2 regions of the Psychrobacillus sp. FSL K6-4615 genome follow, and region 1 is predicted to be linked to the other one. Evidence: riboswitches for the same ligand, from Rfam matches in the RefSeq annotation. Region 1 holds a riboswitch; the other holds the start of a gene.
What was found. Region 1 has a riboswitch for preQ1 ahead of queF (preQ(1) synthase). Riboswitches for the same ligand answer to the same signal wherever they lie in the genome.
Positions count from the first base shown of each region.

Region 2: another riboswitch for preQ1. It lies ahead of MKX53_RS14615 (QueT transporter family protein); the one in region 1 lies ahead of queF (preQ(1) synthase).

Region 1 is NZ_JBBOYQ010000001.1:280,764-284,805, forward strand. It holds gene MKX53_RS01395 (DEAD/DEAH box helicase) at 1-1,459, opposite strand, end outside; gene MKX53_RS01400 ((deoxy)nucleoside triphosphate pyrophosphohydrolase) at 1,493-1,891, opposite strand; PreQ1 riboswitch class I at 2,509-2,555, shown strand; gene queF (preQ(1) synthase) at 2,685-3,185, shown strand; gene queC (7-cyano-7-deazaguanine synthase QueC) at 3,327-3,998, shown strand; gene MKX53_RS01415 (VUT family protein) at 3,995-4,042, shown strand, end outside.
Region 2 is NZ_JBBOYQ010000001.1:2,907,304-2,911,345, forward strand. It holds gene MKX53_RS14610 (MBL fold metallo-hydrolase) at 1-1,090, opposite strand, end outside; PreQ1 riboswitch class I at 1,205-1,249, shown strand; gene MKX53_RS14615 (QueT transporter family protein) at 1,257-1,739, shown strand; gene MKX53_RS14620 (glycine betaine ABC transporter substrate-binding protein) at 1,781-2,674, opposite strand; gene MKX53_RS14625 (ABC transporter permease) at 2,679-3,266, opposite strand; gene MKX53_RS14630 (ABC transporter ATP-binding protein) at 3,324-4,042, opposite strand, start outside.

The sequences.
Region 1 (4,042 bases):
TATCACCTGTAAGGGCAATAGTTTTTAAGCCTTGGGCATTTAACACTTCTGAAAGGGCATGTGATTCTTGCTTAGAGCTACAGAAAATTAATCCTCGTACCCGCTTTCCTGAATAGCCATAGTAGTTAACTTTTTCGAGAATATGATGAACACGCTCTTGCGATACAAGTTGTTGCAAGGTAGATGTGTCATCAATTATTTCTCCATTCCTCTCATAATCTATCACACCAAAGTAATGAAATGGACAAAGCATTTCCTCTTCAAGAGCGGCCTGTAGCCGAATTTCATAAGCTATATTGTAATCAAAGAGCTCAAAGATGTTAAAGCTGTCCGTACGTTCAGGAGTCGCTGTCATTCCAAGTAAGAAATTAGGCTCAAAATAATTAATAATATTCAGGTAGGAATCTGCACCCGCACGATGTACTTCGTCTATTAGTATATAGTCGAATTCATCTTTTTCGAACTGCTGTAAATGCCGTTCTGAAGAGAGTGTTTGAACTGTTGCAAATAAGTATTTTGCGCTTGTATCTTTTGAATTACCTGAAAGTATTCCGAAATCATCTTCATGACCCCCTAATATTTTTCGGTAGTCTTGAAGTGCCTTCTTTAAAATTTGTTCTCTATGAACAACGAAGAGCATCTTTTTAGGGGCAAAGTGACGAACATCAAAAGCAGATAGATATGTTTTTCCTGTCCCAGTCGCTGAGATAATTAATCCTTTTTTAGCACCGGTTTCACGAAGAGTTTTTAATTGTTTCAGCGCATCATTTTGCATTTTATTTGGTTGAATAGCAAGACTATCGGCCAATTGGTTTGTGAGATATTCTGCGTTCACTTCAAATACGTTGGAGGTTGCCTGATTAACGAAGGGCTGTTGTTCATAATTCAGATTGTAGCTGTTAATCCAATCTACAGTTAGAGGGATGGCTTCATTCCATGCTTCTTCAAACTGATTTTTAAAGTGGTGGATGATTTCTCCATCTTCCAAAGAAGTTAAATAGATATTCCATTCATAGTTAGCTTTTAAAGCGCTATCCGTTAGATTTGAGCTTCCTACTATTAAAGAATAATAGTCTTTATGTTCGAATATATAACCTTTAGAGTGGAAGCCTTTCACGCCAGTCAGACGGACTTCGACATTGTCTAGTTTTAATAATTCTTTAAACATTTTAGGTTGATTGAAATTTAAAAAAGTAGATGTCATAATGCGGCCTTTGATCCCTTTTAGCTGCAAGTCTAATAGCATAGTTTTTAAAGTTGCTAAACCACCCTCAGTAATAAAAGCTACGGAAAAAGTGAAGGTTTGGCACGTTTTCATCTCTTGAAGAAGTGTGGATAAAACATTTTCATGTGCTTTATTTGATAGCAGCTTAGGCTTAAACTGTCCTGAAACGGGATTACTTTTATCAATAAAGCCTTTATGTAAGGAATTTTTCATTTTGCGAATTAGTTGATCCAACTTGACCACTTCTTTTCATTCAAATTTTCCAAATTACATACTTTCATTCGCTATTTTTTCAACTGCTGGAATATCAGCAGCAGCAAAGTTCAGTGTATGTAAATTTTCCCGAGTAACCCATCTTGTGTCGGCATGCTCCGTTGCAATTGGAGTACCATTTAATAATTTCGCTTTATAAGTTTCGAGTCTGACGATAAATTTTTCATATTCATAAGTCGTATCTTCTACTTTTTGACCAACCACAATTGTACAATTAAATTCCTCTGTAATTTCTCGTTGTAAAGCCTGCTCGGGTGTTTCTTCAGCTTCAATTTTACCACCCGGGAACTCCCAAAGATCGGGAAGTGACATAATGGGACTTCTTAACGCACAAAATATTTCGCTTTTCTCATTTTCAATAACTGCCCCAACTACATGGACTAATTTTTTCATTATGTATCACCCTAATTTCAGTTTATACCTATATCATAGCTGATTTTAAAGTAATGATCAGCAAGAAACTTTAAATGATTGGAATTTACTGATTGTTATATATCTAACTGTGGTTTCTATATGGGTATTAATAGAGGGGGAACATTTATGAAATGAATGGGGTGGTATTTAAAGCTGATTGGAGAAAATGTTAAGTAGATATAGTACGGAGAGATATACAGTGAAGGCAATGAGGAACTTATTGGATAAGCCGGGGTAGGGAGTACGTATAACAAAAAGTAGATACTCCACATAGTAGAGGTATCTACTTTTCTATGTTTCTGAGTCTCTTTGATAATCTAAATCTCTCCTAGGCTAAGATAGTTTGTAATATAAGCTTTAATAGCTCTTCTGTTGTTTCGGGTAATTGTTCGGGTAAGCTTAATGGATGTTTCATCTCTATTCCTCCTTTAATCTCGTATTCTATTATCAATATAGGCAATCTAGTTCAAATTTATGCATGATATTATAAAAAAGTTTTGAATCTCTTAAATGGAGATTTGGAAATTCATTTGACTAGAATGCCTATTTGACGTCTTGGTCAATATTCTATATTATGATTGCATACCCGTACTTGACCGGGAGAGGTTCATAGCTTATACCCTCTATAAAAAACTATGGATACATGACTATTCGCCATGTCCATATAATTTGGACGTGGCTTTTTTGTTTTTATCCTTTTGTTTGTATAGATTGGTCTGTGAAGCCTCTTTTGAAGTGTTGGGAAACATTTTTTATAGGAGGTTTTTTTATTATGTCTGGAAGAACTCATGATGAAGGTTTGAAGGATTTAACACTGTTAGGGAACCAAGGTACAAAATATTCATTTGATTATGCACCTGAGGTATTGGAGTCGGTAGATAATTTACATTCTACTCGGGATTATTTTGTGAAGTTTAACTGCCCAGAATTCACAAGTTTGTGCCCAATTACCAATCAGCCGGATTTTGCAACGATGTACATCTCGTATATACCGGATAAAAAAATTGTAGAAAGTAAATCGTTAAAATTATATTTATTTAGTTTCAGGAATCACGGGGATTTCCATGAGGACTGTGTGAACATCATCATGAACGATTTAATCGAATTGCTAGATCCAAGATATATCGAAGTATGGGGTAAATTCACTCCACGTGGAGGTATTTCTATTGATCCTTGGTGTAATTATGGAAGACCTGGAACGAAATATGTAGAAATAGCAGATTTTCGTTTGATGAACCATGATTTATATCCAGAGAAAATTGATAATCGTTAATGGAATAATCATATGTAAGGCAGAAGTGCTAAAATCCTTAAACTAGGGGCTAGGCGCTAGAGATAGACAATCTAAAAAATTCAGAAGATGACAGCATTCTTCCTTATGGTGCTGTTTTGTGATATAAGGGAGTTTAAACGGGTGAAGCAGGAAAAGGCAATTATTGTGTTTAGTGGAGGACAGGATAGCACGACCTGTCTGTTTTGGGCAAAAGAACGTTTTAAAGAGATTGAGGCAGTGACTTTTGATTATGGACAAAGGCATAGTCTTGAAATCGAATGTGCAAAGGAAATAGCTAAGGAGCTTGGTGTAAAGCATCACATTCTGGATATGTCGCTTTTAAATCAGTTGGCACCGAATGCTTTGACACGAGATGACATAAAGGTAGAGGACGGGGAAGATGGGGGATTGCCGTCGACTTTTGTACCTGGTCGAAATCTGCTCTTTTTATCTTTTGCTGGGGTCTTAGCGAGCCAGGTAGGTGCAAAGCATATCGTAACTGGCGTGTGTGAAACTGATTTTAGTGGCTATCCGGATTGTCGTGATATTTTCGTGAAGTCCCTAAACGTCACATTAAATCTTTCTATGGATACTACTTTTGTGATCGATACTCCACTCATGTGGTTGAACAAGGCGCAAACATGGGAACTTGCAGATCAGCTTGGAGCGCTCGAATTCGTTCGAGAGAAAACGTTGACTTGTTATAACGGTGTAATAGCAGAAGGCTGTGGGGAATGCCCAGCATGTAAGCTGAGAAATAAAGGATTAGAAGATTATTTAACTTCTAAATCTATTGAAGGAGTAACATTATGAGAATTTTATTTTATTTAGTATCGATTGTGATTGCTAATGTCGTA
Region 2 (4,042 bases), 2.6 Mb from region 1:
CTTTGGGTCCACTTGTGACGTATATTGTTTTCCCTGCTTGCAAGCTAATGTTCGGAAACTTAAATGTTTGATTACCATCTACGGAAACTAAATGCCATTCTTCTAAATTAACAGCTGACTCACCGGAGTTGGTAATTCCTACTATTTCGCCTCTAAGGTCTTTACTAGAAATATTAATACCTATGGCTTCCGTATTAGCAATTTCAGTTGGCCCAACATTACCATTTGTTATTACGTTATAATCTACTCCATCTGTTTCCACTACTATATTACCAACTATTGCTGTGGCATATAATTGTGAACTTATCCGCTCCAGTCTTGACTTCACCTCTGCATTTGGATGACCATAGGAATTATCTTTTCCATAACTTAAAATGGTAACCTCTGGATTTACTGCTTCTATAAAATCTTGCGAGCTACTAGTGTCCGAACCATGATGTCCTGCTTTCAAAACGGTTGCTTTAACATTCGTCTCTTCTAGTATGTCTTTCTCTACCCTGATATCTGCATCTCCCATCAATAAAAAGGAAGTTTCTCCGTAAGATAATTTTAATACTATAGATGCTTCATTATTATCAGCTGATTTGTCTCCCATATGTATGACAGAGATATCTAACTCCTCATCTAGAGGAATCGTATCGCCAGTTTTTGGCACGATGAATGGTATATTTTTGTCTAATATAAGCTGTAACATTTCCTTATACGTTTGAGAAGTATGTGTTTTTCCAGAGTCCACGAAATTTTTTATAGATATAGAATTCAACACGGAATGTAAGCCTCCGATATGATCGGCATCTGGATGAGTTGCCACAACATAATCGAGCTTCTCAACCCCGTGTTTTCGTAGATAATTTACTACATCCTTTCCAGCTTCTTTTGTCCCCCCATCTACTAACAAATTTTTTCCGTTTGGCGATTGTACTAATATTGAATCCCCTTGCCCTACATTTATAAAATGAACCTTCATTTTGTCTCCAGGTTCCACTGGCACTTGTGATGCTTGTATTGTTTTATCTGGTTGCTGATTTAATGTACAGCCACTTAGCAAAACAGCTATACATATACTTACTAAAAATGTGATCTTTCTCATATAAAACCTTCCTTTTCGTACTTTGCATGATTCTACCATAGGACACTAAGATTCATATATTAAAGATTCCCTTGACAGTTGATAGCTATTCGCATAGAATAACTGTTTGTGAAAACTAACGTGGTTCGAGAACCTCCCACGGAAAAAAACTAAGGAGAAATGAATAATGAAAACAAAGACTATAGCAGTAACTGGTGTTATTGCCGCTCTTTATGTCGCGGTATCTCTACTAGTGGCTCCTTTTGCATTTGGTGCAGTACAGTTTCGTATTGCGGAGATGTTCAATCACTTAATCGTATTTAATAAAAAATACTTTTTTGGTATTGTATTAGGAGTATTTATAACAAATATGTTCTCTCCAATGGCCGCTTATGACCTAACATTTGGAGTAGCACATTCCATCATTACGTTATCGCTAACGATTTTGGCGACTAAATATGTAAAAGGAAACATAGCACGCATGGTTATTAATACAGTGCTCTTTACATTTACCATGTGTATTATCGCATTTGAACTAATGCTTGCGCTAGATTTCCCATTCTTCTATACATGGTTAACCGTTGCAGCTGGTGAGTTCACCGTATTAGCTGTCGGTATCCCAATTATTATCGCTTTAGATAAACGATTGAATTTTAAGACGCTAATCTAAATAACTTCACCCGATTCTAGAAAACTAGAACCGGGTGTTTTTTATTTTTCTATTAATCCTTTTTCCACTAAAAAGTCGTGGGCTACATCTTCGGGTTTATCTCCATCAATGTCAACTCTCGCATTCATCTTCAACATATCCTCTTCGGATATTTTACCCGCTAACTCGTTTAGTACATCCTCAAGCTCTGGAAACTTTTCTAAAGCATCCATACGTACGACTGGAGCTGCATCATATTTAGGGAAGAATCCCAAATCATCCGTTGTCGTTTGCAAGTCAAATCGTTCGATACGTCCATCAGTCGTAAAGGCAGGTATAACATCGACGTCTCCGTTTTTCAATGCTTCATACATAACATTAGGATCTAGACTTTGCGTTTCAGAAAATACAAATGGATATGTATTTATTAAATCATCAAAGCCGTCTCCTTTTCTTTCATAAAATGCATGAGGGGCCCCAAATACCATACCACCAGTTTTAGAAGCTTCTACCAATTCTGAGTAAGTTTCTGCATTGTACTCATTATCTTTTGTATAAGCTAGTGTATACGTATTTTCAAATCCAAGTGGACTTAACCAAGTAGCCTCAAACTTTTCCTCATAGCCTTTCCTTACTTTTTCTAATACACTATCTGAGCTTTCTCCTACTTCAGATTCTTCTTTTAAAACATCCTTTAAGCCTGTGCCAGTGTACTCAACATAAAGATCAATATCACCTTTTTCCAAAGCGGGAGTCATAATTGCTACTTCTCCTAGACCTTCCTTATATTCCACATCAATATCTGTTTTTTCCTCAATATATTGGCCTAAAATTTGTGGGAGTATAAATTGTTCCGTCCACGGCTTCCCACTAATTACTAATGCTTCATCTGAATTCGAACAAGCACTTAAAAGCATCACTCCTGCAATTCCTACTAATCCTATGATCTTTTTCATCTCTTCATCCTCCAGTTTTCATTCCTTTTGGTGTAGCTTTTTTCTCAATCCATTTCAATAGCAGATCAAACAGAATTGCTAGTAATGCAACTGGTAATGCCCCTGCTAATACGAGCGAATTATTGTATGATTGCAATCCACGGTAAATTACGTCTCCCAACCCACCTGCTCCAACAAATGTTGCCAAGGTAGCAATACCTACAGTTAGAACTGTAGCCGTTCGAATACCCGCCATTATAAATGGCAAAGCAAGCGGAAATTCAATTTGCCAGAGCAACTGACCTTTCGTCATGCCCATTCCTCTTCCAGCTTCAATCATAGATTCGTCGATATTTGAAATCCCGGTATATGTATTACGTAAAATAGGTAAAAGTGCATAAATTATTAAGGCTATTAAAGCTGTTTTAGCACCAATTCCTATTAATGGAACGAGGAAGCCAAAAAGCGCTAAGCTAGGTATTGTCTGAAAGATCGCGGTGATTCCTATAACTGGCTCTGCTATTCTACGATACCTTGCAACTAATATTCCTAAAGGTAAGGCAATGGCAATACCAACGGCTAAAGCTACAAATGATAAGTAAATATGCTGCATAAACGCCTCTTGTATTAAATCTGAACGACTTTGAACCGTCTCTATAAAGGTACTCACTTATACCACCTCTTCCTTCGCTAATATTGCACGAAGTAGGATAGATTGATTTACAAAGCCCAGCACCTTGTTGTTACCCTTCACTAGAAGGCCATGTGTAGTTCCGTTTTCTAGTAAGGCAATAGCCTCTTCTATTAACATAGCTGCATCGACCTCTATATATGGAGCTTCCCATTCGCCGTCAAAAAAGGAGGAAAAGTCCTTTAGCTCCCTTTTTCCAACAGATTTTTTCCGATTAATTCTTTCGATTCCGATATAGTTTTTCACAAAATCATTAATAGGGTTTTCTATTAACTCTGTAGGTGTCCCAATCTGCTCAATCATGCCATCTTTCATGACTATAACCATATCTGCAATTTTCAGTGCTTCATCAATATCATGTGTAACAAAGACAATTGTTTTCTTTATCTTTTCTTGTAAATACTTTATCTCATTTTGCAATTGTTCCCGGCTAATCGGATCCAGCGCACTAAATGGTTCATCCATTAATATAATATCTGGATTCGCAGCTAGTGCACGCACAACACCAATTCGTTGTTGCTGACCACCACTTAACTCAAGTGGGTATTTTCGTAAAAACTGTTCGGGTTTAAGTCCTACCATATTCATTAATTCGAAAATACGGGTTGCCGTTTTTTCCTTTGGCCAGCCCTTCAAGTTTGGGACTAGTGCAGCATTTTTTTCAATAGTCATATGAGGAAATAAGCCAATGCGCTGAA